4 regions of the Lysinibacillus pakistanensis genome follow, and region 3 is predicted to be linked to each of the others. Evidence: riboswitches for the same ligand, from Rfam matches in the RefSeq annotation. Region 3 holds a riboswitch; each other region holds the start of a gene.
What was found. Region 3 has a riboswitch for S-adenosylmethionine ahead of metA (homoserine O-acetyltransferase MetA). Riboswitches for the same ligand answer to the same signal wherever they lie in the genome.

Region 1 (8,214 bases), 2.2 Mb from region 3:
GCTATGATGAAACAATTGCTGCCTATGAAGAGAGCTTACAAAAGTTAGGTTTAGATTATTTAGATCTTTACCTTATTCATTGGCCAGGTAAAGATAAATTCGTTGAATCTTGGAAGGCTCTTGAAGACCTTTATGAACAAGGCAAGATCAAAGCAATTGGTGTATGTAACTTCACTGTTGCACATTTAGAAAAATTATTATCATTTGCTCGTATTAAACCTGTTGTGAATCAAGTGGAATTCCACCCTCGTTTACAGCAAGTGGAGCTTCGTTCATTCTGTGACAAACACCAAATTCAACTTGAAGCATGGGCACCTTTAATGCAGGGTGGACTTCTAGAAGATGAAACTATTTCAAAAATAGCAACAAAATATGGAAAATCCAATTCTCAAGTTATTTTGCGCTGGGATGTACAAAATGGAGTGATCACGATCCCAAAATCAGTGCGCAGAGAACGCATGATGCAAAACGCTGATATCTTTGACTTTACTTTAACAGACGAAGAAATGGCTATCATCAATGCGATGAATCTTGAACAACGTGTTGGACCAAATCCAGATGAATACGACTTTGCTCTATAAGCATTAAAAAGGAAAAAGAGACTGTCTTATGTTTGACAGTCTCTTTCTTCCCTCATTACGATGTTTGCTGCATGGCTATATCGTCGTCATGTTGTTTTAAAATGACATCTTCGCCTTTATCCTGTAATACTTCAACATGTTTTTCGCCCCAAGTGCAAAGCATGTTCAAAATAGGTTCCATGCCCTGTCCATAGGGTGTTAATGAATATTCAACCTTTGGCGGCACTTGATTAAAGACTTTTCGATTGATTAATCCAGCTTGCTCTAACTCTCTTAATTGACTTGTAAGCATCTTTTGTGAAATTCCTGGAATCAATCGTCGAAACTCATTTGTTCGAATTTTACCGTGGTGGTTTAAATGACAAAGAATAACCGGTTTCCATTTACCACCAATGACTTCAAGTGTAGCTTCAACACCAATATTATAAATTTTTTGCATTGTAACCTCCTGTAATATTCAAAAGTAACTAAAAGTACTCTACATAACTTTTGGGTTGTATGAATATTACTACACATAATAAAAAAAATCAAAGGAGATATTAGTAGTATGTCACATTCAAAAAAGCCAAGTGCTAAATTAACCTTACTGGCACTTGCCATCAGTGCATTTGGTATAGGGTCCACTGAATTTATTAGTGTCGGACTTTTACCATTAATTACAGATGACTTTGGTATATCTTTAAGCACGGCTGGCTTAACCGTTTCTATATACGCACTCGGTGTAACTGTTGGGGCTCCATTATTAACAGCCTTAACATCTCGTCTTAGTCGAAAAACTGTTTTATTGCTGGTTATGACTATTTTTATAGTTGGGAACTTAACCGCAGCTATAGCGCCTAATTTCTCAATTTTATTAATTGGACGTATTATTTCAGCATTAGCACATGGTGTGTTTATGTCCATCGCCTCTGTTATAGCAGCCGATGTAGTTGAACCAAATAAACGAGCAAGTGCAATTGCTTTTATGTTTACAGGCTTAACATTAGCTACGGTGACTGGTGTCCCACTTGGTACGTTTATTGGACAAGTAACAGACTGGCGTATGTCATTCATCTTTATCGTCATTATTGGGATTATCGGTTTAAATAGTAATGCGTTGTTAGTACCTAGCCAATTATCAAAAGGTAATCCAATCTCTTTACGTGATATCGGCAAAGTATTAGGCAATATTCGCATGTTATTAATCCTTTTCATTACAGCAATTGGATATGGTGGTGCCTTTGTTGTGTACACATATGTTTCTCCAATTTTAGAGCAATATATGGGTTACTCGCCACATGCTGTAGTCATTATATTAGTTATCTATGGGATTTGTGTTGCTATTGGTAATACATTAGGCGGTCATTTCGCTAATCAGAATCCGCTTCGTTCCATCTTTATTATTTTTGTGGGACTTGCCTTAGCGTTACTTGGCATTGGCTCCACTCTCGAATCGCCAATTATCGGATTAATCATGGTCCTAATCATGGGGCTATTTATGTTTATGAATGTCCCAGGATTGCAGCTCTATGCGGTTCTTCTTTCTGAAAAATATGTGCCATCAGCTATTTCAATGGCCTCAGCATTGAATATTTCGGCTTTTAATATTGGTATCTTTTTAGGATCATATATTGGCGGCTTTATTATTCGCCATCAATCGTTAGCTCATACGCCCTTATACGGATTCCTAATGGTAATGCTTGCAGCGATTGTTACACTATTATGGTTAATTTTTGATAACAAAAAACAATAATCCTTGTACTTTATTTTGTATAAGAAAGAAGTAGAGAATGTGTATTGTTTGTTTAAATGATGTGCCCTATAATTTAGTAGAATTAATCGAGAATGATTATCATTCTGAATTACTAATACCTTTATTATAGGAGTGAATGGCAATGCATAAGATTCGACCATTTTCGTTAGCATTATTTTGTTTAATCGTGTTGACGTTTGTTTTAGGAGCTTGTTCGAAGGAGGAATCAAAGGAGAAAGCTGATGTTGCTAAAGAGAATCAATCAATAGTGGAAACACGGACTGTAGAAGATGAATTTGGGGAGGTAGAGATTCCCGCAAAGCCTCAGCGAGTAGCGGCCATATACTTGGAGGATTATCTAACAGCATTAGAGGTAAAGCCCACTGTCCAATGGTATCATCCAGCTTGGGGGAAACAGGATTATCTAAAACTGGATGCACCAGAATTTGATATTACAGGAAGCATGGAGGCTTTATTGCAAGCCAAGCCAGATTTAATCATTGTAGATGGTGCGGCTGATAAAGCAAAATACGAGGAATATTCTAAAATTGCACCTACCTATCGTTTAAAAGAGGAAATCCTTGCAGATCCACAGGCAATTGTTAAAACGATTGCTGATGTCTTAAACATTCCTGATAAAGCAGATGAGGTTGTTAAAAATTATCAGCAACGTATTACGACTTTAAAGGCAGAGTTAGATAAGTCCGTTGGGGATGAAACAGTCGCTGTGGTCCGTTTAAATGTAGCCGATAAAACACTAGCATTATTTGGCGTTAAAAATCGATATTCTGGCTATATTTACACTGAGGTGGGACTTACTCCTCACCCACTAGCCCGTGATATGACGGAATTTCATGAGATACTTTCAGAAGAAGCTATACCTAAATTAGACGCTGATCATATTATTCTTTTCCCTTCTAATGGAACATGGGAATCTGAAGAAAACCAGGATGCGATTAAATGGTTAGATAGTACGCTCTGGAATACAGTTCCTGCAGTAAAAAACGGAAACGTGTATATTGCTGACCGAACATATTGGCAATCTGGAGCTATAACTGCAAATCTACTAAAATACGATGACCTTGAAAAATGGTTCGTAAAATAATTTTAAAGAAAGCTCTCTTAGGGCTTTCTTTGCGTTGTTTAAATAAAACTATTTATAGAAAGGTAGAAAAATATGAGTGGTTTATCGCAAATATTTCACTTACAAGAAGTTTCATATTCTATTCCATCAGCAATGTGGCAACTACATCATTGTGACCATTATAGCCTTGTTGTAGTTATAAGCGGCCATGGAGAGCTAATTTGTGATCATGAAACTATCCATCTTACTGAAGAAAAGTGTGTGCTCATTCCTCCTAATCAAAAAATAAATGTTCACAATGAAAGTGGGGTGCTGTGCTTTTATCACTTAACATTTAAAATCATCCAACTGCAAGAAAGTCAGACGGATTGCTTTTCTATTTTTACACAATTTCAAGAACTAGGCTGCCATCCTTTTTCTCAATGTACTAATTTGTTAGAAATCATTTATCGACACCGTCTAGCAATGGATGAGCTATCGCTATTTGAGCAACATGTACGCTTCCAAGAATTTATGTTATTCATTATGAATCAAAATGTACCTAATCAGCAGCAGAAAAGTGTTCGTCAGTCCGTTGAGCAGTCCATCAAATATTTACAAAAGCATTATGAACGGGATTGGACTGTTGAGCAATTGGCAGAATTAGCGGCTGTGCCACGCTGGAATTATTCTCGTATATTCAAGGACATTACTGGTCAAATCCCACTCAACTTTTTAAACAATGTTCGTCTTGAAAAAGCCAAGCAATTACTAGTAACAACGAATGACCGTATTTTTGAGATCAGCCAAACAGTTGGATTCAACAATGAATATTATTTTAACCGCCGCTTTAAAGAGCATGTCGGTATCTCTCCTGGACAATATCGTCGTGGCCAAAGTAATAACCCTCGTATATTCGCACCGTTTTTAGAGGATTTTTTAGTGGCATTAGGTATTACACCCATCGCTCAATTTAGCCATTCAAAATGGGGCAAACAGGATTATCTAGGGTTACAAGAAATACCTGATATTGATATTGAAAAAGGACAAATGGATCAACTTTTTCATTATAAGCCAACTTTAATTATGCTAGATGAAGGGATAGAGCGCTGGAAAGCTTGTCATCAATTAGATCAATTGGCTCCCACTTATCATCTCTCACATCCAGGTGAAGATTGGCGAACTACATTGTTCCAAATAGCCGACTTAACAGGTAGAACGGCTATTATGAAGGATGTCATTAACCAGTATGAGGTAAAAGTGCAAAAGGCAAAAAAAGTGCTTCAAAAATCAGTATATGGACAAAGCGTAGCCTTTCTTCGTATCTCCGCTATTGGCATCAGCCTCTATGCAGGACCCGAATGCGGCTATACGGGCCCCATTCTATATCGTGATCTCGGCTTAATGCCCCATGAATCTGTATGGAATATCCCACATTATACACGAAAAACACATCTAACAATTGACCAGCTTATTCACTTAGATGCCGATCATTTATTCATTACCTTTGACAAACAACATTCGATTTTCGAGGGAGAGGAACGAGTAATACTAAAATCTCCTACCTGGAGCAACCTTCCCGCAGCAAAAAACAACTGTGTCTACGAGGTTGATTTCTTAACATGGATGAACTACGGCATTCTCTCCCATAACAAAAAAATAGATGATGTTTTACGTGTTCTTGGATAAAAATTTATGAAAGGAAGGCTTATACACATGCGAAGCCTTCTTTTTTGATTGGGTGAGTGTTATTCGTTTTTGATCGGCTTGGGCTCGTTTTTGATCAGCCTGAACCCTTTTTCGATCGGGTTGCCTCCACTTTTGATCGGCTTAGACTCCTTTTTGATCAGCCTGGGCTCGTTTTCGATCGGGTTGCCTCCACTTTTGATCAGCCTGCGTTCGTTTTTGATCAGCTTGGACTCCTTTTTGATCAGGTGCCTTGCTTTTTTGATCAGCCTGAGCTCTTTTTCGATCGGGTTGCCTCTACTTTTGATCAGGCTGCGTTCGTTTTTGATCAGGTACCTTGCTTTTTTGATCAGCCTAGGCTCGTTTTTGATCGGGTTTCTTCCACTTTTGATCAGCCTGAGCTCGTTTTCAATCGGGTTGCCTCCACTTTTGATCGGCTTAGGCTCCTCTTTGATCAGGTTGGTTCACTTTCGATTAGCTCTAACCCTTTCTCTTATCAGGTTCCTTACTTTCAATCGACTAAATTATCTCTTCACTCATCCTAGGTATTAATTTGATAATACCCTAGACGTGAAACCATAGAAGTAGCGAACACCGAAAGTCCCCGCTGCACATAAGATATAGTATTAGCAAGTGGATAGGAGGAGTTTAGTTGTATTACAACCCTTATCCGATTTTTGTCTATCCTACCTATTATCCAACATTGGCAATAGTAAATCCTCCAGCACTTCACCAACCAGCTAGATATTTAGCTATGCCAACAAACCCAATAAATACAAATCCGTTTCCAGCCGTCAATACAAATAAGCTGAAAATTTCCGCCAAGCGAGTAAAGAGAATTATGCAGCAGATTCAGCTACTTACAGATAAAATTGACGGATCAGAACAATTTGCACATGATCTTATGGATGCCGCACAAAAATCAAATAAATCAGAAGTTGAAAGGTTAATCATCTCGACTGGTATTACTATGACATTTGAAACAAACTATACACCAGATAATATTCGGATAGTATTTACAGATATTGAATGTTGTAAGCTTTCATTAGTTTTAAGCTGGTGACAGCGCCTTTTCTACAAGTGGGCTCTTTTCATAAGAACCCTCTTGTCCATTTATCTTGCACCTAAAAACCTCTAGTGAGCATGGTTTTTCTGCCAGTTATGAATCCCTCTAATCCTTTTAGTTAATATAATTGCAAATCTATGTATCCCTATTGAACTTGTAAACTATAAATAAATATGCTAATGTATTTGTATCGTTATTTCTGAAAATTCTTATATTGCATTTCTTATCAAGAGAGACGGAGGGATTGGCCCTATGAAGTCTCAGCAACCAGCCTTTAGGTATGGTGCTAACTCCAATTGGCAAAAATGTTTGCCTTGAAGATGAGAAGACTAACATTTGTTGCTTTGCACAAGAGTCCTCTCTCCAAGGAGGACTCTTTTTTGTGGTTATGATTGGACAAGAAGGACAAGCAGGGAATAACTCATACTATTAATAGAAAGCAGGTAAATACGATGTCGAATGAACTTTTACAAGCAGTGCAGCTATTAAAATCAAGAAAATGGGTGGATTTAACACATACATTTGGACCAAATTCACCTCACTTCTTTATGTTTGAGGATGCAAAGTTTGAAACCCTATTTTCACATGATGATGGTTTCTTTGCGCAGCAATTCACTTTTCCTGGACAATATGGAACACATATCGATCCACCTATCCACTTTGTTAGGGACACACGTTTTTTAGAAGAATTGGATTTAAAAGAATTAGTACTACCCTTAATCGTGATTGATAAATCGAAGGAAGCCGAGCAAAATAATGATTTTACCTTAAGTGTTCAGGATATTCTTGACTTTGAGGCTGAGCATGGAGAAATTGAAGCAGGTACGTTTATTGCCCTACGTACCGATTGGAGTAAGCGTTGGCCTAATAAGGATGCCTTTAATAATAAGGATGCTGAGGGTCATAATCATATACCAGGTTGGGGATTAGAGGCATTACAGTTTTTATTTAAAGAACGAAAAATTAACGCTATTGGTCACGAGACTTTCGACACTGATTCAGCAGCGGATTTTCGCAAAAATGGTAAGTTAGATGGTGAATATTTTGTACTTGAGCAAGACACTTATCAAATTGAGCTTTTAACAAATTTGGATCAGCTACCGCCAAAAGGGGCTGTCATATTCAATATTGTACCGAAACCAGAAAGAGCGTCTGGATTCCCTGTTCGTTCATTTGCCATCTTACCTTAAAAATAAATAAGGGTCTTATTCGCTTAGAAGAATCAGACCCTTATTTATTTCTTTTTTTGAAAAAATAATAAATGACCAACATTAATATGATGAATACTACGATAAGATAAATACTGTAGTGAGATAAGTAAAATCCCACATAGCGCCATTTCTCACCTAATACTTTTCCTAATGTAATAAAAGTAAATGTCCAAATAAACGCGCCTGCATAAGCAAAAATGGCAAATTTTCTATAAGGATAGTTGTTAATGGCTGCTACATATGCGGTAAGATGGCGTACACCTGGAATAAAATAACCGATCAGTAATAAGGCTGGTCCTATTTTCGTAAATAATTTTTTAGTAAAATTAATTTTTTGCTTAGTAATATGAATCTTCGGGCCATATTTATGTAACAAAGGTAGCCCGAATCGATAACCTATATAATAACTTAAAGTAATGCCACCTATTGCCCCGATAGTTGCGCTAAGTAATGCTGGAACATGTTCTAGTGTTTCTCGATATACACTATATCCTATATATGTTAAAAATATTTCATCAGGAATAGGCAGCCCGACAATCCCTCCAACTAGGATAAGAATTATGCCAAAATACCCGTAATGTTCAATAAGAGATTGTACATGATGTGCCATAAAATCATCCCACCTAAAGCATTTTAATAACTTACGTTAGCTTTATCATACTCAATGTAGTTAACATTATGAGTGCTATAGCTTCAATCATTTTTTACTTTGACATCCCCTCTAAATTTACTAAAAATATTATACGATTCTAAATAATTACTTTCTTAAATTATTTGTAGCTCTTTCAAGGCATGATATATACCCCCTTCAATGGATTTCTTCGTTATATAATCAGCACTATTCTTCAATGCCTCACTTGCATTCCCCATTGCAA
Region 2 (8,214 bases), 2.2 Mb from region 3:
TTTCGTACGCACCCCATCTTCATCCGCTAGCTCTGGTAAACGCTCAAGTGCATAGCCTGTATTCCACATTTCTGGTAGTACAATAATTTCCGCACCTCGATTTGCCGTTTCTCGAATCTTCTCCTCAGCTCGGGCAAAATTTTCATCTACTTTGCCAAAGCCTACATTCAATTGAATACAGCCAATTTTCATCTCATTTCCTCCTTTAGACATTTTTAAGTTTGTTTTCGCTTTTACACATTTCATTATACAATATTTAATTCTAGACTAATTTAAATTTATCCAGTTAGTTGGTCATTCGACGTTGCCGCTTTGTCTATTATTTACAGCAAAAAAAGATTATTCATTTCAGAACGATCTTTTATACAAAGAGCTACAACTTACTCAACCAATTCTACTGTAAGTGTAGTAACTTCAATTGGTGCCGTATCTCGTATCGTACCATCGTAACTTATGATTTGGTCGCCTGTAGTTTTCAGAGACTTTCAAACCTTTTATAAATAAAGGGTCTAGACAATTAGTAAAAAAAGTAATAGTATTTGCATCATATTCTTTAATAATAATTATTATATTCTGAAAAAGGTGAATGTGCATGGAATTCTCAAAAAAACTACAGCAACTCCCAACACAGTTTTTTGCAGCACTTGTGCAAAAAGTAAATGCTGCCTTGGCTGAGGGGCGCGATGTAATCAATCTTGGACAGGGAAATCCTGATCAACCTACTCCTCCACATATTATTAAGGCTCTACAGGAGGCAGCCGAAAATCCTCTTAATCATAAATATCCACCATTTCGTGGCATTGCTGAATTACGCCAAGCTGCGGCAGATTTCTACAAACGTGAATACAATGTAGACATTAATCCTGAAACAGAGGTGGCTATTCTTGGTGGTACAAAAATCGGTCTTGTTGAACTACCTTTAGCTATATTAAATCCTGGAGATACAATGCTATTACCCGACCCTGGCTATCCCGATTACTTATCAGGCGTCGTATTAGGGGATGTAAATTTTGAGGTACTGCCACTTTTTGCAGAAAATAGCTTCCTCCCTGATTACGCAGCTTTACCTGATAATATAAAAGAAAAGGCGAAACTTCTGTATTTGAATTACCCTAATAACCCGACTGGTGGTACAGCAACAATTGAATTTTTCGAGGAAACCGTTCGCTTTGCAAAAGAGCATAATATCAGCGTTTCACATGATTTTGCCTATGGGGCAATTGGATTTGATGGAAAAAAACCTGTTAGCTTCCTACAGGCAGATGGTGCTAAAGATGTTGGAATAGAAATGTATACTCTATCCAAAACATACAATATGGCAGGCTGGCGCATTGGCTTTGCAGTTGGGAATGCTGATATTATTGCTGCTATCAATTTAATACAAGACCATCTATTTTGTAGTCAATTCCCTGCTGTTCAACAAGCAGCTGCGATTGCACTCTCATCATCACAGGAATGTGCAAATGAGCTCACAGCTACTTATGAACGTCGACGCAATGTCTTAATTGAGGAGGCTCAGCGTATTGGCTGGCACGTAACTGCTCCTAAGGGCTCCTTTTTTGCATGGCTCCCTGTTCCAGTAGGCTATACAAGTGAACAATTTGCAGACCTCTTACTCGACAAAGCAGATATTGCTGTAGCAGCAGGAAATGGCTTTGGGCAATATGGCGAGGGCTATGTCCGTGTTGGCTTACTTGTAAGCGAAGAACGTTTACGTGAAGCTATAAATCGAATCGAACAATTAAATTTATTTATATAAACAAATTCAATAAAAACTGTTCTACAGCAATGCCATAGAACAGTTTTTTCATTTCTCAATCTTTCTTGGACTCTGTAAGTCTTTTTCTAAGGGATAAAATTGAATATGTCCTGTTTCATCATCAAATTTGCGTATATGCTGAATGTCCTGTACCTCTGCCAAAACGATATCGGCCGTAATCACAATATTTCCGCCCTTTATCAAATGTCCTCCCGCTACTTGACCCCATTGATCACTCATTGATCCATGAAGATGCGTCTCATAGTCTCCATCACGTTTACACACAACACCAGCACCTTGAATAAATTCAAGTGGTCCCTGTTTTTTTATCACTTCACTGAAACGGACATTGATTTTAGAGATCTCATCTGGTATTAAATAAACAAAACTACTATTTTGCAAACTACCAATACAACTAACAATGGTCGCTGACTCAATATCGTTCTCTTGACAGATAGCCTCTATTCCCTCGATAATATCAGTCCCCATTAAAATACGAGCACTAATGACTTTTCCAAATGCTCCAACTCCATAATTTACTCTTATAGACATCTCTACACCTCTTTTTGCTACTATATTTTCTGTGGCTTTATCTTGATTTAGTGGACAATAAACCCGCTAAATAAAATAAAAAATCAAAATATTTATTGACTAATAATAACCTATAATTTATATTAGTTCTATCGGATTTATAAAAATACTATATATCTCTTATCAAGAGTAGCTGAGGGACTGGCCCTATGAAGCTCGGCAACCTCCTTTTTAAAGGAAGGTGCTAAATCCTGCAAACGATCATCGTTTGATAGATAAGAGAGGACGTTTTTTCATGAGCCTCTCTTAGTTTATAAGAGAGTTTTTTTATTTTTAAAAATCGATAATACAAACTTTGGAGGTCATTTTCATGAAGAAACGAAACAAATTTTTATTAGGCTTAGCAGGTCTTACATTAGCAGCAGCGTTAGTAGGTTGCGGTTCAAAAGAAGATAGTAAAGAAGACCAAGGTAAGGCTATTGATGAAAATAAGATCGTAGTAGGTGTTACTTCTGGTCCACATGAACAAATTGCAGAGGCTGCGGCAAAAGTGGCAAAAGAAAAAGGTTTAGAAGTAGAGCTTAAATCCTTCTCTGACTATGTTTTACCTAATACTTCATTAGCTGAAGGTGATCTTGATGCAAACAGCTATCAGCACGAGCCTTTCTTAGATACTTTTAATAAAGATCACGATACAGACTTAGTACCAGTTGGAAAAACTATTCTGAATCCAATGGGTGTTTACTCTGAAAAATATAAATCTTTTGATGAAATACCAGATGGAGCAACATTTGGTTTACCAAACGATCCGACAAACGGTGCCCGTGCACTATTTGTTCTGCAAGAGGCTGGCTATATTAAATTAAAAGAAGGTGCTGGGCTAACAGCGTCTATCCGTGATGTTGAGGAAAACAAGAAAAATTTAAAATTCATAGAGTTAGAGGCTGCACAAATTCCAAAACAACTTAGTGAGGTTGATGTAGCAGCTATTAACACAAACTTTGCGCTGGAGGCTGGCATTAATCCTAAAAAAGATTCTATCCTTTTAGAATCTACTGAATCCCCTTATGTAAACTATATTGTAGTACGTGCTGAAAATGAGAATGATCCAACGATTAAAAAATTTGTTGAAGCTTATCAATCTGATGAAGTACGTAAATTTATTGAAGATGAATTTAAGGGTTCTGTAATTGCAAGCTGGTAGGTTGCTTAAAAATAAAACGGGTTTTCCCATCTTCCACTGATTAATCGTTGAAAAAATCGGGCCTATACCGCTGTTAGATTCCTACTCAGCATTATTTGTTCTTGAAGAGGGAATTTTCCAGCCCATTAAGCAGGATAAAATAAGAATCTGCGAGACTCCTTTGGGAAAGCGAGCAGATTCTTGCTTTTTAGAAAGGAGACATCCAGATGATTCGATTAGAAAATATATCTAAAGAATTTAAAACAAAGAAAGGTATTGTCAGAGCAGTTGATGGGATTAACCTTCATGTTAAAAAAGGTGAAATTCATGGGGTTATTGGCTATAGTGGCGCAGGTAAAAGCACACTTATTCGCTGTGTTAACCTATTGGAACGTCCAACTGCAGGAAAAGTCTGGATCAACAATGTGGATATTACTTCCCTTTCCCTTAATGATCTTCGTAAAACCCGTCAAAAAATCGGGATGATTTTCCAGCATTTTAATCTCTTAAAAACTGCGACCGTTTATAACAATATTGCTATCCCATTAAAGCTACTTGGCTATAACGATACCGAAGTGAAAAATCGTGTGGCGAAATATGCTGAAATTGTTGGCTTAACAGAAAAATTAGAGAGCTTTCCAAGTCAGCTTTCAGGTGGTCAAAAACAACGTGTTGCTATTGCACGTGCGTTGGCACAAGAACCTGAAATCTTACTAAGTGATGAAGCGACTAGTGCACTTGATCCAGAAACAACAGAAGCCATTCTCGAGCTTTTATTGAAAATTAATCGTGAGCTAGGCATTACTATTTTACTCATTACACATGAAATGAATGTCATACAAAAAATCTGCGATGATGTATCTGTTCTTGAAGCAGGGAAAGTTGTGGAATATGGTTCAGCTATTGATCTTTTTGCGAAGCCGCAGCATCCAACAACGAGAAAGTTCTTAAGCACGATTTCACAGCGTAATCTATCCCCTTCCCTTATTCAGCAGCTCAATGTTTCAGGGAGTGTTATTCGTCTAACATTTCTCGGTGAAAGTACTGGAAAACCATTATTGGCAGAGGTCAGCAAAGTTTACGATGTTCAGCCAAATATTTTAACTGCCAATATTATTGAATTAAAAAACGGCATTGTCGGAAATATTGTCGTTCATTTAAATGGTGAAGCACAAATTGTACAAAAGGCATTAACGTATTTCACCGAAAATGGAGTAGCCGTAGAAGAATTAGGAGGCGAACAAAATGAATAGTATTCAAAGCTTCTTTACAGATTGGTCCGATGTTATTGGGAAATCAATTATCGAAACCTTCCAAATGGTCGGAATTTCTTTATTCTTTTCCGTTATCATTGGGATTCCGTTAGGGCTCTTAATTGTTTTAACACGTCCTGGTCAATCTTTCGAAAATAAATTTCTTTATCAATTTTTCAATTTATTCATTAATATAATTCGCTCCGTTCCATTTATCATTTTACTCTTCTTTATTTTACCGTTTACAAAGCTAATTGTTGGGACAACGATTGGTGTGAAAGGTGTCATTGTACCACTTGTTGTTTATACAGCACCTTACATCGCACGACTGATGGAGACAGCACTTTTAGAAGTGGACCCAGGTGTTGTAGAGGCTTATACAGCAATGGGCATTAAACGCCGTCATATCATCTGGAATGTTTTATTACGCGAGGCTCGCCCTTCTATTATTTTAGGCTTAACCATTGCCACAATTGGTCTTATTGGAGCAACGGCAATGGCAGGTATGGTTGGTGCCGGTGGTTTAGGTGATCTTGCATATCGTTATGGTCATTTACGCTATGAGGTCGATGTTATGTATGCGACTGTATTTATTTTAATCATCCTTGTTCAGAGTATTCAATCTATTGGCAATCGATTTGCAGCAAAACTTAAGAAGGATTAAGGAGGAGCACTGTGACAAAGGAAATTTATATAGAGAAAAATGGTTATATAGCAACTTTAGTGATTAATCGTCCTGAGAAACGTAACTCTTTATCAAGGGCAATGTTTCAGGCTATTTTGAATGAGCTTTATTATTTAAGCTCTGACCCTTCGATTAAACTTTTAATTGTCCGTGGTGTGAATGAAGTTGCTTTTTCTTCGGGGGCTGATATTAGTGAGTTTTTAGATATTCGTTATGCTGCTGACAACGCGAAAGCATATAATGATTTAGCATTAAAGGCAATTGATGCACTCTATAAATTTCCGCACCCAACCATAGCTATGATACAGGGCTTAGCGATTGGCGGTGGCTTAGAGTTAGCAAACGCCTGCGATTTTAGAATTGCTACACCCAAAAGTAAATTAGGTATCACTGCAGCAAACATTGGAATTGTCTATAATCTTGAAAGTACCAAACGTCTTATCAATATTGTTGGAGTTGCTAAGGCAAAGGAAATTTTATACACAGCAAACATTTTTACTGCTGAAGAAGGAAAGCGCATTGGCTTGATTACTGCCCTACATGAGCCAGGGGATATTGAAAATGCCACACTGCAATTCGCTGAGCATCTCTTAAGTAAATCATCTATTGCCAATGCAGGCATAAAAAAAATTATTCAAGCTATTGTAGATGGAGAAAATGAAGAAAATGATGTGTTAGCTCAAATCATTCTCGACTCCTTTAGCTCAGAAGATTATAACGAAGGCATACAGGCATTTTTAAACAAAAGAAAGCCCATTTTTAATAAATAAGTGAGGTAGTGACGATGACAAATACAACTAATGGAGACCTTCTATTAAAAAATATAACTGCCCAAGCTCCCTTCCCTATTTGTTTTGCCGATTTAGAGAAGGCTGTAGCGGAAAAAATGGAAGCTGGACCTTTTGGCTATATACGCTCTGGTGCAGGAGGCGAACAAACATTGCGCAATAATCGTGTTGCTTTTGAAAAGTATTCCATTGTGCCCCGCTTTTTAAATGATGTTTCCAATGTTGACACTTCGATAAAGCTTTTCGGAAAAACATATCCAACACCCTTTTTATTTGCACCTGTTGGCATGAATAAAATGGCGCATGATGATGGAGAGCTTGCAGTTGTTCGCGCTGCTCAACAATTAAAAATACCCTATATACAAAGTACAGTTTCTAGCTATGCCCTTGAAGAGGTTGCACAAGCTGCACCTACGGCTACAAAATGGTTTCAGTTATATTGGTCTACCAACGAGGAAATTGCTTATAGTATGGCCGCTCGAGCAGAGACTGCTGGCTTTGAAGCAATCGTTCTTACAGTCGACACAGTTATGCTTGGCTGGCGTGAAGAGGATGTACGCAACCAATTTTCGCCTTTAAAGCTAGGCTATGCAAGAGGAAACTATATCAATGATCCTGTTTTTATGGCTTCCCTGCCAGATGAATCATTTGAATCCTACGTCCAGGGTGTGTTGCAAAATGTTTTCCATCCTACCTTAAGTTGGGAAAATGTACGTGAATTAAAGCGCCGATCTAATCTCCCTATTTTATTAAAAGGTATTTTACATCCTGAAGACGCAAAGCTAGCTATAGAAAATGGTATCGATGGTATTATTGTTTCAAATCATGGGGGTCGCCAACTGGATGGTGTAGTAGGATCACTTGATGCGCTTCCTGCGATTGTCAAAGCGGTAAATGGACAAATTCCAATCATTTTAGACAGTGGCGTGTATCGTGGTATGGATGCCCTAAAAGCACTTTCTTTAGGGGCAGATGCAGTAGCGATTGGTCGGCCTTTTGTCTATGGGCTGGCGTTAGATGGACAGCATGGAGTGGAAAAAGTCATGACGAATCTATACGATGAATTGAAAGTTTCCATTGCTTTAGCAGGCGCAACCTCCCTTCCAGCCCTACGAAATATTACTCTAGTGAAAAAAGATGGAGTCGATGAAAAATGAATCAAGCATTGCAAGGTTTAAAAGTTGTTGATCTATCACAGGTGCTTGCTGGTCCATACTGCACAATGGTATTAGCAGATATGGGGGCTGAAGTCATTAAAATTGAGAAGTATCCCAGTGGAGACGACACACGTACAATGGGTCCCTTTATTAATGAAGAAAGCCATATGTATATGATGGTTAATCGTAATAAAAAAGGTGTTTGCTTGAATTTAAAAACACCTGAGGGATTAGAACTATTTAAAGAGCTTATCCAATCGGTAGATGTGCTTGTGGAAAATTATCGGCCTGGCGTCACAAAAAAATTAGGGATAGATTATGCAACATTAAAAGATATGAATCCTGGCCTTATTTATTGCTCTATTTCAGGTTATGGTCAAACAGGTCCTTATAGTCAAAAAGGCGGCTACGATATTATGGCGCAAGGACTTAGCGGCTTAATGCATATGACTGGTGAAGCAGATGGCAGACCAGTAAAGGTTGGCTTTGCTGTAAACGATATTGCGGCTGCTCAAACAGCATTGCAGTCTATTTTAATGGCCTATATTTACAAGCTGCGTAGTGGTGAAGGACAATATATTGATGTTTCCTTAGTAGAGTCTGGACTGGCATGGACGGTTTGGGAGGCTGCAGCCTACTTTGGGCAAGGCCAGCTCCCTGAGCGAACAGGTACTGCGCATCGTGTCTCTGCACCTTATCAGGGTTTTAAAACACAGGATGATTATATTTTAGTTGGTGCAGGTAATCAAAAGCTATGGGAGATTTTTGCCACCAAAGTCGTCCACCGTCCAGATTGGCTGAGTAATCCACTATTCGCGTCAAACTACTTGCGGGCTCAAAATGTTAAAGCATTGGAGG
Region 3 (8,214 bases):
GCGGAGAAAAAGGTACTTCTTTCTATGTGGGAAGAGATGTATGAAGCATTACGAGAGGATATTTTTGAGGTGGCTGAACAGGTCGCTGTACACGGTATTACGCTATACGTGGATGAACCTGTGTCATCCATTGATAGGCATCGAATGACCTATTATACAAAAAAATCTTCCACTCGCCATTGGTTTATCTTGTCTATCGATGGGCAAGAGATGATTTATGGACATTCTCCTTCAAATCTTGAAACCGCTTTTATTACTAATGATCCGGTTCACATCTATTTATTAGAAGATTATATTTGGCATGACGTCCTGATTAATCGTCTACTAAGACGAGATGATCATGAGCTTGAGGAATGGATTACGAAAGAACGAAAAGCATTTTTTGTAGAGTAAAAAATAAAGAATCTGCTTGCCTCTTAAGGTTTACAAAGGCAAGCAGATTCTTTTTAATAAAATACTTTATCAACATTATATTTAGAGCGGAAAACATTAATGGCATATGTTTCGTAAATTTCACGTTCCATAGGATCTTCGATTTCATATACCTCAATTTTGAAGATTTCTTGACGATGATTTTTCATAGGCGATACATTGTCTTCAAAATGCTTTTTTATACGTTGACGAATTTTACGCGCTTTACCGACAAATAAAAGCTCATTTTTCTCATTGTAAAATAAGAAAATGCCACCTTTGTCTCGTGTGATTTTATGGAAGTCAATAAACCCGTGGTATGGTGTAATAGGTACATCCCCAGGCTTTACATCTTGCTCACGCTGGCGAATCACTACATCTGGTTTTGGAAATTCAATTTTAATCAAGCTAGTTCACGTTCCTCTCTGTTACTAAAGGTATATGTTAACATAATTACAGCATGTTTACCATAAAATTTCATATGTTGCTATGATAATTAGTGTTCATCAAAATTGAGCTGAACATGCATTGTAATGACAAAATATTCTATGTTTTATTGATATTCTTAATTGTTCATGTTACAATTCAATTTAATTAAATAATCTTATCAAGAGAAGCTGAGGGATTTGGCCCGATGACGCTTCAGCAACCTCTAACAAATGTTAGAAAGGTGCTAATTCCAGCAAAGGTATTTTCCTTTGAGAGATAAGAGTGAACGTGGTAAAGTCCTTCTCATTCTATCTCGCATGGAATGAGGGGGATTTTTTAATTTCATAAAAGTGTCATTGTAATCATTACGATTAACACATTTATAAATAAAAGAGAGGGGAATGCAAGATGCCAATTAATATTCCAAAGAACTTACCTGCTGGAGAACATTTACGAGAGGAAAAAATCTTCGTGATGGAAGAGGATCGTGCGAAAACACAACAAATTCGTCCATTAAATATATTAATTTTAAACTTAATGCCTGAGAAAGAGAAGACAGAGCTGCAATTACTGCGCTTACTCGGGAATACGCCACTGCAAGTCAATATTACATTTTTAAATACAGCAACACATGAATCAAAAAATGTTAGTAAATCACATTTACAGCTTTTTTACACAACTTTCCAACAAATTCGTCATCGCCGCTTTGATGGCATGATTATTACGGGAGCGCCTGTAGAGAAAATGGCTTTTGAAGAAGTAAATTATTGGCAGGAAATCTCGCAAATTATGGATTGGTCTAAGAAAAATGTGACATCCATTCTACATATATGTTGGGGGGCACAGGCTGCTTTATATCATCATTATGGGATCGGGAAGGTTGAACTTCCAGCGAAATGCTCTGGGGTTTACTCGCATGTCATTACAGATTTAACAGTGGACTTAGTGCGTGGCTTTAGTGATTTATTTACAGCACCACATTCTCGTTATACATCTGTTTCAATCAATGAAGTACGCAATCATCCTGATTTACGTTTACTGTCCTATTCAGAGGAAGCTGGTGTATTTATTGTGCAGTCCAAGGATAATAAAAACATTATGATTACAGGTCATCTTGAATATGACGCGACAACCTTAGCAGATGAATACGGACGAGATGTTGCGAAGGGGTTAGACATTGCTGTCCCGGTGAACTATTTCCCGAATGACGACCCAGCAAACGAGCCCATTAATACATGGCGTGCCCACACCCATTTATTATTCTCAAACTGGTTGAATTACTATGTTTATCAGGAAACACCATATGAATGGGATTTCGTTGATGAAATTGAATATCATATTTAATTAAATTTAAGGTTCAAAAGCCCAATGTCTCAACTGATTAGAGTGAGAGGTTGGGCTTTTGCTATTTCACTCTTTGTTCACAAATACTGCCATTTTTTCCTTTGACAATTTCTATAAAGTTGAATCTACATAATGCATGGTATATTATTTTATCAAATGATAGATTTAACTATCATTTTAAATTTGCTGAAAGAAGGGATTCATGATGATTAGTGTAGAGGATGTTCCAAAACCAAAAACATTTGGTCCACTTGGCCATTTGCCTTTAATCGATAAAGAGCAGCCAACATTATCACTTTGTAAGCTTGCAGAAGAGTATGGGCCGATATATCGATTAGAAATTCCAGGTTATACTAGCTTAGTAATATCTGGTCATGAATTGGTAGCTGATGTTTGTGATGTTTCTCGTTTTGATAAACAGATATATAGTGAGTTGGAAAATGTTCGTGCTTTTGGCGGTGATGGTCTATTTACAAGCAGAACAACTGAACCGAATTGGCAAAAGGCTCATAACATCCTACTTCCCACGTTTAGTAAACATGCTATGAAAGATTATCATTCGATGATGATAGATATTAGTACACAGCTGATACAAAAATGGGAACGCTTAAATCCGATGGAGGAAATTGATGTCCCTGAGGATATGACACGATTGACGCTAGATACAATTGGACTTTGTGGCTTCAATTATCGCTTTAATAGCTTTTATAGAGAAACACATAGCCCTTTTATTATGAGCATGGTCCGTGCTTTAAATGAAGCTATGTTAAAAAGTTCCCGATTAAAGATACAAAATCTGATGATGGTTGGCACAAGGCGCCAATTTAACGAAGACATTGAAACAATGTTTACATTAGTAGATAAAATTATTGAGGAGCGAAAGGCAAGAGGTACGCAGGAGCAGATAGATTTACTAGGCCGCATGTTAAATATAAAAGATCCAGACACAGGAGAAACACTGAGCGATGAAAATATTCGTTATCAAATCATCACATTTTTGATAGCCGGACATGAAACGACTAGCGGATTGCTGTCCTTTGCACTCTATTTTTTAATCAAGCATCCTGAAGTTTTAGAGAAGGCTTATGCTGAAGTTGATCAAATCTTGACTGAAGAAACACCGACATATGAACAGATTTTACAGCTAAAGTACATTCGCCTAATTTTAAATGAATCATTACGATTATGGCCGACAGCACCTGGCTTTGAGCTTTATGCAAAAGAGGATACTGTCATTGGCGACAAGTACCTGATTAAAAAAGGTGACAATATCAGTGTCCTACTGCCACAGCTTCATCGTGATAAAAATGCGTGGGGTGAAAATGCGGAACAATTTTATCCAGAGCGCTTTGAAGATTCTCAGAATGTTCCTACACATGCCTTTAAACCGTTTGGAAATGGTCAGCGTGCCTGTATCGGCATGCAATTTGCCCTTCATGAAGCAACATTGGTATTAGGAATGATTCTACAGCGTTTTGAATTAATCGATTATGACAATTATCAATTAAAAATACAGCAAACTCTAACGATAAAGCCAGGTGATTTTAAAATTCGAGTAAAGCAGCGTAATCGAGTAATTGATCCGGAAAAGACAGTAGCACCTCAGCGACAAGAAAAAATGTATCCTCTACCAAAACCTAGTGTAGAGAATGCAAAAATGTCTTTGCTAATCCTCTATGGTTCTGATTTAGGAACTACTGAAAGAATTGCCAAACAGTTAGCAGATGAAGCTGTTCTGTATGGTATTCGAAGTGAAGTCGCTACGCTAGATGAGTATGCTGGAAAATTACCTAAAGAGGGCGCTGTACTAATTGTTTGCTCTTCTTATAATGGTCATCCCCCAAGAAACGCTCGAAAGTTTCTTGCATGGCTAGAGAATAGTAATGAGAATAGTCTAAAAGGAATAAATTATGCTGTGTTTGGCTGCGGAGATCGAAATTGGCATTATACGTATCAAAAGGTCCCTCGAACAATAGATGAACAGCTTGCCATTAAAGGGGCTACAAGAATTTTGCCACATGGGGAAGCGGACGTAAGTGCAGATTTTGAAAAGCAATTGGAGAACTGGCTAGAACAACTGTGGAGAACCATGAAAGTGACATATGATTTAACGTTAGATGACAATATGCTACTAGAACAAACAAAATTGTCCATTCAAGTTGTAAAAGGCTTAGCAACGGTACCACTTGCTTTAAAACACGGTGCCCGTTATGCATCGATTATAAAAAATGAAGAGCTTCAAACAGCCAATAGTGACCGAAGTACACGTCATATTGAAATTGCATTGCCAAAGGAATTAAGCTATCAGGAGGGGGATCACCTTGGCGTGATACCCAAAAATAGCAGCAAGCTCATCCATCGAGTTCTTCGTCGATTTAAATTGAATGCCAATGATCAGCTAATCATTTCGTCTAATGGAAATGGGTTGCATCTTCCTACAGATTTTCCGGTTAGCTTATACGAGGTGCTTGCCACTAGTGTTGAATTGCAGGAGACTGCTAGTCGTATACAAATACGAGAGCTAGCGGTTTATACAGAGTGTCCGCCACATAAACGTGAATTAGAGCATTTATTACAAGAAGATATTTATAAGGAGCAGGTATTAAATAAACGGTTATCCATGCTAGAGCTTCTTGAAATGTACGAAGCCTGTGAATTACCATTTGAAAAATTTATAGCCTTACTACCTCCTTTAAAGCCTAGATATTACTCTATTTCTAGTTCACCAAAGGAAGATCCTGAACGCCTAAGCATTACAGTAGGTGTAGTAAGGGAACCAGCCTGGAGTGGTCGAGGAGACTATCATGGCGTAGCATCAAATTATTTGGCACAGTGTCAACCAGGGGAGTCACTAGTAATGTTTATACGCTCAGTTGATTCAGGATTCCAGCTGCCAGAGGATGCGACTACATCGATTATAATGGTTGGACATGGAACTGGCGTAGCACCATTTAGAGGTTTTTTACAGGCTCGCGCTGCCATGAAAAAGCGAGGAATTCCCCTTGGGCAAGCACATCTATTCTTCGGCTGTAGAAATGAGGCTGATTTTATTTACCGTGAGGAGCTTGAGCAATTTGAAAAGGATGGAATTGTGACACTACACACGGCATTTTCCCGTAAAGAAGGAACTCCGAAAGCTTATGTGCAGCAAGTAATGGAGCCATATTCCTCAAATATCATCGAAATGTTAAATAATAATGGACGATTATATGTTTGTGGAGATGGTAATCATATGGCACCAGCTGTAGAAGCTATGCTACAGCAGACTTATCAATCTAAAAAAGGGGTAGGAGAGAAGGAGGCAATAGACTGGTTAGAGCAGCATCAGCATAACAGAAAGTATGCGAAGGATGTCTGGGTTCAGAATGGGTAGTGGTATTCATAGCAGTGCAAAATGTTTTATTTCCTTGTAAGAACAGCCTTCACGATGGGCAAGTAGGTTGAATTCCAGTGTCCTGTATTCTACAATTGTATCAATTGGTAGTATACACTATCTAGTATTCACCTTATTTTTGGAAAGAAGTGAAGCATGATGAAAAACGCAAAAGAGGCTAGGCTTCATGCTATATTAGATGCAGCTACAGAGCTCCTCGTCGAAAAGCCGACAGCATCCTTAACCGACATCGCTAACTATGCTGGTATTGGTATCGCTACATTACACCGCTATATTGAAAACAGGGATCAACTAATGTTGCAATTAGGTTTCAGAGCTGTTCAGGTTGTCAGCGAAACCATAAATGAAATACCAGTGGATGAGGAAAAGCTGGAATCCTATATCCCGAGACTTGTTGAGGCTTTAATTCCATTAGGAGATAAAATTTATTTTCTTGCACATGAATGCTCTGTGAATTACAGTTCCGAACTTTTGGCTGCTGAGGATCAGCTTAAGGAGCCGATTAGACAGACAATTATCCAATTACAAAAACAAGGGTATTTACGTCAGGATATGACTAGTGAATGGATGCTTAATGTCTTATACTCACTCCTATTTACGATGTGGCAGCAAGTACAGGAGGGGAATATCGCCAAAAACTCAGCTGCATTGTTAATTATGGAAACAGTGTTTAACGGGATTAAGGCGAAATAAATGATTAAAATGATGACCTGGCTAATTTATAAGGTCATCATTTTTTAATGGTCATTTGTATCTTGATCAATTTTTACATCATTTTCATTTGGCTTATTATCTTTTTGGCTTTCTAGTTCAAGTTTATTCTCATTTTGTGCGTCATTTTTAGAATCGCTCTCTTTATGATTATCACCCTTTGAAGCATTATGGCTGTTATTCTCACTATCTTTCTGCGCATGATTATTGTTATTTGTTTGATTTTCATTGCTATTTTCACCTTGTGAATTCCCATCTATTTTGCGAATCTTCGCGATTATCAGCAACGTTAACGGTAAAATAACAGTAAATATCGCAGAAAATATAGGCCAAATTTCATTATTGTAGACATTGGAATGAACAATATTAGGATGAATAATTTGAGAAAGACCAATCATTAATAAACCAAATGGAAAAATAAGTGGACGATGATCCTGTATCTTACATAACTGCGCTACACCAATGACTGAGGCGTAAAAATACATAAATGTTCGAATATAAATAGATATAATCCACATGCCTGCCATAATAATTTCAATGCGCTGCAAAAAATTACCAATTGAAATTCTTTGCGCCAATGCATAGCTAGGAAAGGTGCGAGAGGCGGTATTTGAAGGACCAAGCACAAGGATACACAGGGTAATTATTATAATTAAGACAATACCACCGATAATTGCTCCAATGTAAAATCCCTTTTGTGCAGATTTTTGGACATTCACAGCAGATGGGAAAAGCATTAGCAGTACAACAAGTGGAAAAGAAAAAATACTCATAAATCGAATAATACTATATAAAAAGGATTTTTTAGGTGTTTCCAAGATTGGCTGTACATTATCGAAGCTAATCTGAGGTGTGATACAAACTGCAAAGATGATAAAAATCAAGATAAAAATGGGAAATAGAATCTCTGTAGAACGAGCAAATACTTCTATACCGAGAAAAGCAGCATACACAATGATAATACTAAACAGCAGTGCAAATGCCATCGTAGGGGTTTCTGGCATTACTTCTGTTTTCATAAAAATGCCAATAAAATATAATAATTCCCCTGAGGAAAGAAAGGTAAGAAAAATAAAGCCGACCGCTGTAAATTTCCCCAAAAAGCGACCTAGTATTTTTTCATTTGCCTCAATAAATGTAAGGGAAGGTGTGCGTTTTCCTAAAGAAATATATAGCTTTACTAAGATAAAGCTTATTGCGACTCCGATAATTGCCGCAATCCATGCATCTTGCTTTGCCGCACTTGCTATAGTGGCAGGAATAATTAATATGGCAGTTCCAATAGAAAAGAGAAGGGTGATGATCATAAATTGTCTTGAACTAATGATTTCCTTTTCCATTATGAGCAACCCCTTCTTTTTTATTTTGTAAGTGAAACAATTAGATCTCTGATTGGCGAAAAAATAAACGTGATAAAGTCAAGTGGACTTGGAATCTTAAGCTTTAATGCGATGCCAATATTTATTGCAGTAGCCAATATTAAAATAACTGAAAAAGTAATGATCGTTTTGGTTTCTTTTTTTTTCTTTAATTGTGGAATAAAAGCAAAGGCAATTATAGACGAAATAATAAGGATAAATAGCGTCATTACCATGACCTTACTCCTCCTTTTTGGATTTATGCAATAATGAGTTTTGTATAGTTCCTAATCCCTGTGTATTAACATGAACCTCAACGTTAATAGGAAGTTCAGGGAAAATTGTCTCCCAGTCATTTTTTATTTTTTTCCACTGTTTAGCATCTGAACGATGGAGTACTTCGCTGAAACCAAAAACATCGACTTGATAATTTTGCTGAACGGTTCTGATTGTATGTTCAACTTGTTGTTTAATCATTTTCTCCGTTTTTTTATTTATATATTTAATGGATTTATTGTTAGAAAGCTTCATATCACATTCAACTTCTCCAACATTTTGTTCTACGTC
Region 4 (8,214 bases), 2.3 Mb from region 3:
AAAACATCATCACCTTTAATAATACAGATTTATCCAAAATCAAACAATTACCTAAGTGATGATTATGCTTTTCTTAGAAAAGGAAGTTATAATAAAAGCGATCAATTATGCCCAGCGTAATTGCGTCCGGATTTTTTCGAGCTTGTTCGAAAAGCTCCTCTTCAAAATTCCTACACCCATCAGTGGCTCTAAGCCAACACGGTGTTGGTACTCAGGCGTTTTCACGGATGTGAAGATCTTAGCTTGAGTTCCTCTATTTCAGCGGGCTTTTTTATACTCGCTGAATAGAAATATCCTGTTACTATGGCGTGGAAGCATCTTTACTTGACGCTTTGCTTTCGCACAGTAAAAATATGCTGCTGTCGCTTCGCTTTCGCACAGTAAAGATTTGCTGAATCAAGATAAAAGGGGCGAAACTTATGTATAAAACAGTTGAAGAAACAGCGATAGATCTTGGTATGTCTGAAGATCAAATTCTACGGTTAGTCTACGAGGGACGTATTCGATCTGTATATGATGGAGACCAAATTTTAATTAATAGCGGACAGTTTAATACCTACTTTGATCAGTTAGAGCGTATCAAAGAAGAAATAGAGATTTGGCGTAATACTCCAATACCTGAGGATATCGATGTGAAGGACGAGGATTAACGTTGTTCAACAAGAAAAACGCAAAGTTAACAAGTAACAATCCTTGTAACTTTGCGTTTTACTATATCAATTAAGCCTCAGCATAATCTTGTCTGGAATCGGCTTTGTGCTTAGGCCTGCGTGACGAAGGTCAGTTAGCCGTTATCTCATGGATGCGATGATTTTAGGCTAACATTTTCGATTCAGTGACATCCGCCGGAGGCTTAACTTATTTCAGCGGGTGTTTGGACACCCACTGAAAAGTAGCTTAATTTGACATTCATCTCACCACCTATAGAGGTCGTGGTGGGAGATTTTTAATGAAAGAAGTTAAATACTCACTAGAAATCCAGCACGCTTACCAATAATTTCAGCATAATCCTCAACCATAACACTTGCTGTAGGATACATGCCTGCACCAGGTCCGACAAGCGTCAAAGTACCGATATAGTTCGTGTCTAAGGCAACAGCATTATTGACATCATCTACAGGATACAATGGATGTTCTGCGTCTACTAATAAAGGCTCTACTTTAGCTATAATCTTACCACCTGCCAGTTTTTCTACTTCTGCAACGTGACGATAGCGCAGACCCTTTGCAGTTGCTTCCTTTACCTGTTCAGCAGAAATACTATCAATGCCAATCACTTCTACATCTGCCCAATCCGGTTGCTCACCGAATGCCAATGCACTTAACACCATTAATTTCTTGAAGGAATCTTGACCTGAGATATCATTATATGGGTCTGCCTCTGCGTACCCTAAATTTTGCGCTTCTTTGAGTGCCGTCTCAAATGACCATCCCTCTGCACGCATTTTCGTTAAAATATAGTTACAAGTTCCATTTAAAATACCCTGAATACGGCTTACGTCATTGACAAGTAAAATATTTTTCATTGTTTTAATGACAGGTACTCCGCCTGCCGTTGTCGCCTCGTAGCCTACAAAAACGCCATTTGCTTTCGCAAGATCCTGTAGCTCTAAGCCTTTTTTAGCGAACATTACCTTGTTAGCAGTGATGACATGACATTTATGTTCAACTGCACGCTTTAAATACGTAAATGCTGGCTCTTCATTCACGATTGCCTCAAATACAACCTGCATGCCCGGTTCAGCTAATACATCATCCATACTAGTTGTCATCAAATGTGCCGTGCCTGGTACACGTTCACGGCTAGCATCTGTCACTAAAATTTTTGCTACTTCTAACTCAATGCCTAATTTATGTCTAAGCTCTTCTCGCTTTTCGTTTAATATATGGTAAATCCCTTGACCTACCGTTCCAAATCCTAAAATCGCTGCCTTTATAGTTGCCATTCCTGTTATTCCCTCCAACTTACATTCCGCAGTTTCATTATATTTAAGCGTTAGCTTCATCCGTACTAATTCTGAATTGTGCACAACCCGTAAAGTAACTTGTATAAATATTTGATATTTCACTCTCAGTCATGAATAAATTTGTCTTATGGAGATAAACTGACAAGCACACAAATTCAAATAATTCAAAATTTAACTTAAAGAAAATTGTAACGCAAATACATACATTGCACAAGAAAAATCTTTCTAGGAAGGACATTTGTTTTCCCTAGACGTGCAGAAGAAATCGGTTTCATTCCCTTTATTATACGTTTTTTAAGATGTTCTATAATCTATGAACAATTATTGACGATTTTTTATCTTCATTCGGCAGATGTTTTTTTGTATCGAAAGCATAGCGACAGCGGCAGATACAGGAGACTCCTACCTCTACAGATGGTGAGATAAATGCGGTTTTGGTTCCTTTTTAGTGGGTGTCCAAACACTTACTGAATGAAGATAAAGCCTCCGGCGAATGTCACGGATTTTTAGAAGGAATGAATTGTGCAGGCACAATTCAAAATCCGGACGCATTGTTTATCTGTAGCGAAAGCAAAGCGGCAGCTACAATTACGCCAAGGCGAAATTGATAAAAGGATTGTCTTTCTTCTATTATATATGTATGTTACAACATCTATAAAAATTGTTCTTTTGATAGATAATTATAAAATTATTTACAAAAATAACTTACTCCCTTTTTTTGTTAATTAAAAAGCTCATTCCCTGTAGCAGCAGAGAATGAGCTCAAATATATGAGGGAGAATTAACTAGCTTTTATTAACAATTGATAACGATATTGTGTGATTGCTTGCTGAACAAGTCCTATCTCATCTGGTGTAAAATTTGGTATAGCATACGTACGTTCAACTAGTTGAAATGTGCCATATTTTAAATAGAACTCTGTGGCAGGTAGAGGAATATGACTTGCTCCATATTTTTCATATGCCTCAAAAACTTCTTTTACTGTATAGCCTTCCTCTTTTGCATAAACGTTTTCCTCAAAAGCAGAATGTCCAAAAATTTGTCGCCATTTACGTTCAACTGATGCCAGTATGTTTTGAATGGACATGTTGTTCACAAACACATGACCTTCATTTAGTTCATAAATAAGATAAGATGCAATGTTTTGTGCACTATAAACATTTCCCATTTAAAACACTCCTTTAACATCAGTTTTTTTAGTGAAAGTAGCTGCTGGCTGGCAGCTACTCATAAATATTTCAAAAGTGGGGGAGCACTTATGAAAACAAATGGAATCAAAGTATCATTTGGAGCACCGAATCAGGCAAAAATCGATGCCGAAAATTAGTTCTAGGTTGGTAGCCTTTCGAACGTTTAACTTATACCCTAGTATATAGCATGGTTTTACTTAAGTCAATAATACTTATAAAATTACTAGGTATTATTTACGAAAAATTTCTGATAACTTATCGAATGAGATAAGCGCTGGATGTAGCAACGTTTTACGCATTACCAAATGAGGCTTATCGAATGAGAAAATACGTAAACGCCACAACACTAGCCTATGTTTTATGCTTCAACCTTTTGTTGTGAAGCTGTTACTTGCTCAATTGCTTGTTCTAAATCTGCAATAATATCCTCTACTGCCTCTAAACCGATTGATAAGCGAATGAGCGACTCGGTTACACCAGTTTGAATTAGCTCTTCAGCTGATAGTTGCTGATGTGTAGTAGAAGCTGGGTGAATTATTAATGATTTAGCATCCCCTACATTAGCTACATGGGAGAATAATTTCACACTATCAATTAATTTACGCCCTGCTTCACGTCCACCTTTAATGCCAAATGTAAGCACAGAACCGAAGCCATTTCTTAAATATTTTTTAGCCAAATCATGTGTAGGGAAATCTTCTAAGCCATTATAATTTACATATTCCACAGATGGGTGGTTTTGTAAATATTCGGCTACTGCTAAAGCATTTTCATTATGTTTAGGGATACGCAAATGAAGCGTTTCTAAACCTTGTAAAAAATTAAAGGCTGCATCAGCACTTAGTGTTGGTCCAAAGTCACGTAGTAATTGTACACGCAGTTTTGTAGCAAATGCAGCAGCTGCTGTGTCAATGCCATATCGTAAACCGTGATAAGAAGCATCTGGCTCAGTGAATCCTGGGAAACGACCACGAGTCCAATCAAATTTTCCCGCATCAACTACAACGCCACCTAAAGTCGTTCCATGTCCACCAATCCATTTTGTTGCGGAGTGAATGACAATATCGGCACCGAAATCAATTGGTGTAGAGCCATAAGGTGAAGCAAAAGTGCTATCAATAATTAATGGTAAGCCGCTTTCATGTGCAATGTTAGCCACTGCTTCAATGTCTAGTACTTTTAAACTTGGGTTACCGTAAATTTCAGCGAATACCGCTTTTGTTTTATCTGTGATTGCTGCTTTGAAGTTCTCAGGATTTGTTTCATCTACGAAAATCGTTTTAATACCGTAGTTTGGTAATGTGTTGGCAAATAAGTTATAAGTACCACCATATAAAGAGCTAGCGGCAACAATTTCATCCCCCGCTCCTGCAAGATTTAAAATTGAAAATGCGATAGCTGCTGCACCAGATGAAAGTGCTACTGCTGCTGTACCGCCTTCTAATAAAGCGACGCGTTTTTCAAAAACATCTACAGTTGGGTTCGTAATACGTGTGTAAATATTGCCGGCTTCCTCTAAGGCAAAAAGACGTTGCGCATGAGCAGTGTCTTTAAAAACAAAAGCCGTTGAGCGATATACAGGTACGGTGCGAGATCCTGTTACTGGGTCGGGCTCTTGGCCACCATGTAACAGCAATGTTTCTGGTTTAAAATTTGTCATTTTGTACCTCCAAATGGTTATTTTTTTACGATGGTACCGGAGATGAGGAGGATTTTTTAGTAGAAAACAAAAACCCCCTTCAGCTAAGAAGAGGGTTGCGGTTGCAAGTTTTCCTCCCCTTATCTGCCAGATCCAAGTAAGAATCTGTAGGAATTAGCACCTTAGCAAGTTCGTCACTTACTGGTTGCCGGGCATCATAGGGCCTATCCCTCCGCCGCTCTTGATAAGAGTATTGAGATTCAATTTCCATCGTTGTTACACAGTATAAACATAGACATTTTTTCTGTCAACACTAAAATTTTATTTTTTCCGAAACTTCAGTCTGCTTCTTTACGTAATATGAACGCATACACTATTTTAATATTTATTTAGAAAGGAGGATTTTTGTGATTAAAACCATCATTTTATTTATTATCGTTGGTTATATTATCGGCTGTCTTCATGGCTCTAAAGTGGCACAGTTTTTATCTGGGGTAGATTTAAAAAAGACTGGCCATGGGAATGCAGGTGCATCCAATGCAACCCTTTCCCTTGGATGGAAATACGGGGTACTAGTAGCGCTTATTGATATTGGTAAAGGTGTATTAGCAATTATCGGTGCACATTTCTTTCTTGCAGATGCAGCACAATACACAGAGGTACAAGTTTGGCTCTTCACCTATCTCATAGCAGCTGGTGTCATTCTAGGTCATAATTTCCCATTCCATATGGGCTTTAACGGGGGGAAAGGTACAGCCTCCATCATAGGGATATTGCTTGCTGTTGATTGGAAAATTGGTTTATTTGCACTTATTTTATTTGTCATTTTATCTTTTGCAACGAACTATTTAATCGTCGGCGTTTTAGAGTTTTATCTTGTTTTTTGTACAGCAACTTTTTTATGGATTCCTGGGATGGGTCCAACGATCATTGCTTTGCTACTTTTTGGAATAGCTGTCATTTTGCATATTGAAAATATTAAACGATTAGTCAAAGGAACAGAGCCTAAAGTAACTTCAGCTTTCAAAAAGAAATAATAATTTTTTGGATGTTTTTGTCTTTTCTATGACCATATATTTTCTCTTTATTTACTATTAATGCTGTAAAAACAGAGTATTTCACATACTAATTTTTTCTCCAATAAATAGACAAATTATTTTCTTAATAAAACATTTTACTGACCGATGTTATAGATAATAATCGTCATATTTATCGTAGAAAGGATGAGAAAATATGTCTACACTTCAACAAGCAGGCGAAAAACGTAATTTAAAGCCACTTTGGATTGCTTTAGCCTTTGCTTCATTAATCATCATTATTTTTTTACCTAATAACGGCGATTTACCTGTTGCGGGTCAACGGGCCTTAGCCATCTTAGCTTTCGCAGTCATCCTTTGGGTAACAGAGGCAGTTTCATATCCCGTCAGCTCTGCCATGATTATTGCACTGGTAACCGTTTTACTAGGACTGGCTCCGTCAATAGACGATCCAACAGCAGAATTAGGAACAGCAGGTGCTCTAAAATTAGCATTAAGTGGGTTTAGTAATTCTGCAGTCGCCCTAGTAGCCGCAGCTCTATTTTTAGCAGCAGCAATGCAAATCACCAACTTACATAAACGACTCGCCCTATGGATACTTTCACTTGTAGGGACTAAAACAAAAGCAATTGTTTTTGGTGCCATTTTAGTATCTATAGCACTCGCATTTTTTGTTCCTTCTGCTACAGCACGTGCTGGCGCAGTAGTCCCAATACTACTTGGAATGGTTGCTGCATTTGGTTTGCCGCGTGATAGCCGACTTGCTGCGTTACTTGTCATTACCTCCGTACAGGCCGTCTCCATTTGGAATATTGGGATTAAGACAGCTGCTGCTCAAAATATGGTCGCTTTAAATTTTATTCAAGAACAATTTAATGTGGATATTTCATGGGGTGCCTGGTTACTCTACGCTGCCCCCTTCTCGATTATCATGTCTATAGCTTTATTTTTCATTATGATTTCTCTGATTAAGCCTGAGACTAGTAACATAGAAGGCGGTAAAGAGGTAATCAAAAAGCAGCTTGCAGAACTAGGCCCATTAAAAGCTCCCGAGATCCGTTTAATCATCACGTCAATGATTTTATTATTTTTCTGGGCAACTGAAGGCAAGCTACACCCATTTGACACAACAACAGTCACAATTATTGCTATCGCTATTCTATTAATGCCGAAAATCGGTGTTTATACATGGAAGGAAGTGGAGCCTCATATTCCTTGGGGAACCATTATCGTTTTTGCGGTAGGTATTATGCTAGGTACAGTTTTATTGAATACGAAAGGTGCATCATGGTTATCTGACAAAGTGTTTGGTTCACTTGGTCTAGATACTATGCCGATTCTAGCAACAATTGCATTGGTTACACTATTTAATATTCTTATTCACCTAGGTTTTGCCAGTGCGACAAGCTTAGCATCAGCGCTTGTACCTGTGTTTATCGTTTTGGCCTCCACATTAACGGCTAACGTTGACCAAGTTGGTTTCGTTATCGTACAGCAATTTGTGATTAGCTTTGGCTTTCTTTTACCAATAAGCGCACCGCAAAATATGCTTGCTTATGGTACAGGAGCGTTTACAACAAAGGATTTCTTGAAATCTGGTATTCCATTAACCATTATTGGTTTCATCCTAGTACTTCTATTCTCCGCAACTTATTGGAAATGGATTGGATTATTGTAAATAGATAGAGCCCTAAGTATTTTAATAGGTATCTGGGTAAGTCTTTGAGATAACTGAGCGGTTCTTTGAGCGACCTGAGCAGTTCTACGAGGGACCCGAGCAGTTCTACGAGGGACCTGAGCAGTTCTACGAGGGACCCGAGCAGTTCTACGAGGGACCCGAGCAGTTCTACGAGGGACCCGAGCAGTTCTACGAGGGACCCGAGCAGTTCTACGAGGGACCCGAGCAGTTCTACGAGGGACCCGAGCAGTTCTACGAGGGACCCGAGCAGTTCTACGAGGGACCCGAGCAGTTCTACGAGGGACCCGAGCAGTTCTACGAGGGACCCGAGCAGTTCTACGAGGGACCCGAGCAGTTCTACGAGGGACCTGAGCAGTTCCTACGAGGGACCCGAGCAGTTCTACGAGGGACCCGAGCAGTTCTACGAGGGACCCGAGCAGTTCTACGAGGGGCCCGAGCAATTCTCCGAGGGACCCGAGCAATTCTCCGAGGGACCCGAGCAGTTCTTCAAGGGACCCGAGCAGTTCTCCCAGGGACCCGAGCAGTTCTCCCAGGGACCCGAGCAGTTCTCCCAGGGACCCGAGCAGTTCTTCGAGGGACCCGAGCAATTCTGGGGGGCGCCTGAGCAGTCCTCCGGGGGACCCGAGCAATTCTGGAGGGCACTTATCAGTTCTCTGGCAACCCATACAGTTCTTTTGGGTAC

Region 1: it holds a riboswitch for S-adenosylmethionine, as region 3 does, so the genes downstream of both, QNH24_RS24540 (cyclase family protein) here and metA (homoserine O-acetyltransferase MetA) in region 3, are expected to answer to the same signal.
Region 2: it holds a riboswitch for S-adenosylmethionine, as region 3 does, so the genes downstream of both, QNH24_RS02760 (MetQ/NlpA family ABC transporter substrate-binding protein) here and metA (homoserine O-acetyltransferase MetA) in region 3, are expected to answer to the same signal.
Region 4: it holds a riboswitch for S-adenosylmethionine, as region 3 does, so the genes downstream of both, QNH24_RS02365 (O-acetylhomoserine aminocarboxypropyltransferase/cysteine synthase family protein) here and metA (homoserine O-acetyltransferase MetA) in region 3, are expected to answer to the same signal.

What each region holds. Positions count from the first base shown of each region.
Region 1 is NZ_CP126101.1:4,923,816-4,932,029, forward strand. Features, by position in the region: gene QNH24_RS24510 (aldo/keto reductase) at 1-581, shown strand, start outside; gene QNH24_RS24515 (winged helix-turn-helix transcriptional regulator) at 637-1,020, opposite strand; gene QNH24_RS24520 (MFS transporter) at 1,129-2,313, shown strand; gene QNH24_RS24525 (ABC transporter substrate-binding protein) at 2,456-3,418, shown strand; gene QNH24_RS24530 (helix-turn-helix domain-containing protein) at 3,491-5,065, shown strand; gene QNH24_RS24535 (YuzC family spore coat inner layer protein) at 5,715-6,125, shown strand; SAM riboswitch class I at 6,349-6,455, shown strand; gene QNH24_RS24540 (cyclase family protein) at 6,581-7,318, shown strand; gene QNH24_RS24545 (DedA family protein) at 7,359-7,949, opposite strand; gene QNH24_RS24550 (Cof-type HAD-IIB family hydrolase) at 8,105-8,214, opposite strand, start outside.
Region 2 is NZ_CP126101.1:556,383-564,596, reverse strand. Features, by position in the region: gene QNH24_RS02775 (carbon-nitrogen family hydrolase) at 1-192, opposite strand, end outside; gene QNH24_RS02770 (pyridoxal phosphate-dependent aminotransferase) at 593-1,759, shown strand; gene QNH24_RS02765 (PPC domain-containing DNA-binding protein) at 1,808-2,311, opposite strand; SAM riboswitch class I at 2,468-2,572, shown strand; gene QNH24_RS02760 (MetQ/NlpA family ABC transporter substrate-binding protein) at 2,661-3,494, shown strand; gene QNH24_RS02755 (methionine ABC transporter ATP-binding protein) at 3,701-4,726, shown strand; gene QNH24_RS02750 (methionine ABC transporter permease) at 4,719-5,390, shown strand; gene QNH24_RS02745 (enoyl-CoA hydratase/isomerase family protein) at 5,402-6,181, shown strand; gene QNH24_RS02740 (alpha-hydroxy acid oxidase) at 6,196-7,356, shown strand; gene QNH24_RS02735 (CaiB/BaiF CoA transferase family protein) at 7,353-8,214, shown strand, end outside.
Region 3 is NZ_CP126101.1:2,757,070-2,765,283, reverse strand. Features, by position in the region: gene QNH24_RS13610 (TrmB family transcriptional regulator) at 1-393, shown strand, start outside; gene QNH24_RS13605 (nucleotide excision repair endonuclease) at 447-818, opposite strand; SAM riboswitch class I at 1,013-1,123, shown strand; gene metA (homoserine O-acetyltransferase MetA) at 1,249-2,184, shown strand; gene QNH24_RS13595 (bifunctional cytochrome P450/NADPH--P450 reductase) at 2,390-5,557, shown strand; gene QNH24_RS13590 (TetR/AcrR family transcriptional regulator) at 5,717-6,271, shown strand; gene QNH24_RS13585 (GerAB/ArcD/ProY family transporter) at 6,316-7,629, opposite strand; gene QNH24_RS13580 (hypothetical protein) at 7,650-7,883, opposite strand; gene QNH24_RS13575 (Ger(x)C family spore germination protein) at 7,888-8,214, opposite strand, start outside.
Region 4 is NZ_CP126101.1:467,617-475,830, reverse strand. Features, by position in the region: gene QNH24_RS02380 (MerR family transcriptional regulator) at 420-650, shown strand; gene QNH24_RS02375 (homoserine dehydrogenase) at 960-1,946, opposite strand; gene QNH24_RS02370 (hypothetical protein) at 2,749-3,135, opposite strand; gene QNH24_RS02365 (O-acetylhomoserine aminocarboxypropyltransferase/cysteine synthase family protein) at 3,516-4,817, opposite strand; SAM riboswitch class I at 4,934-5,047, opposite strand; gene QNH24_RS02360 (glycerol-3-phosphate acyltransferase) at 5,204-5,833, shown strand; gene QNH24_RS02355 (DASS family sodium-coupled anion symporter) at 6,030-7,511, shown strand.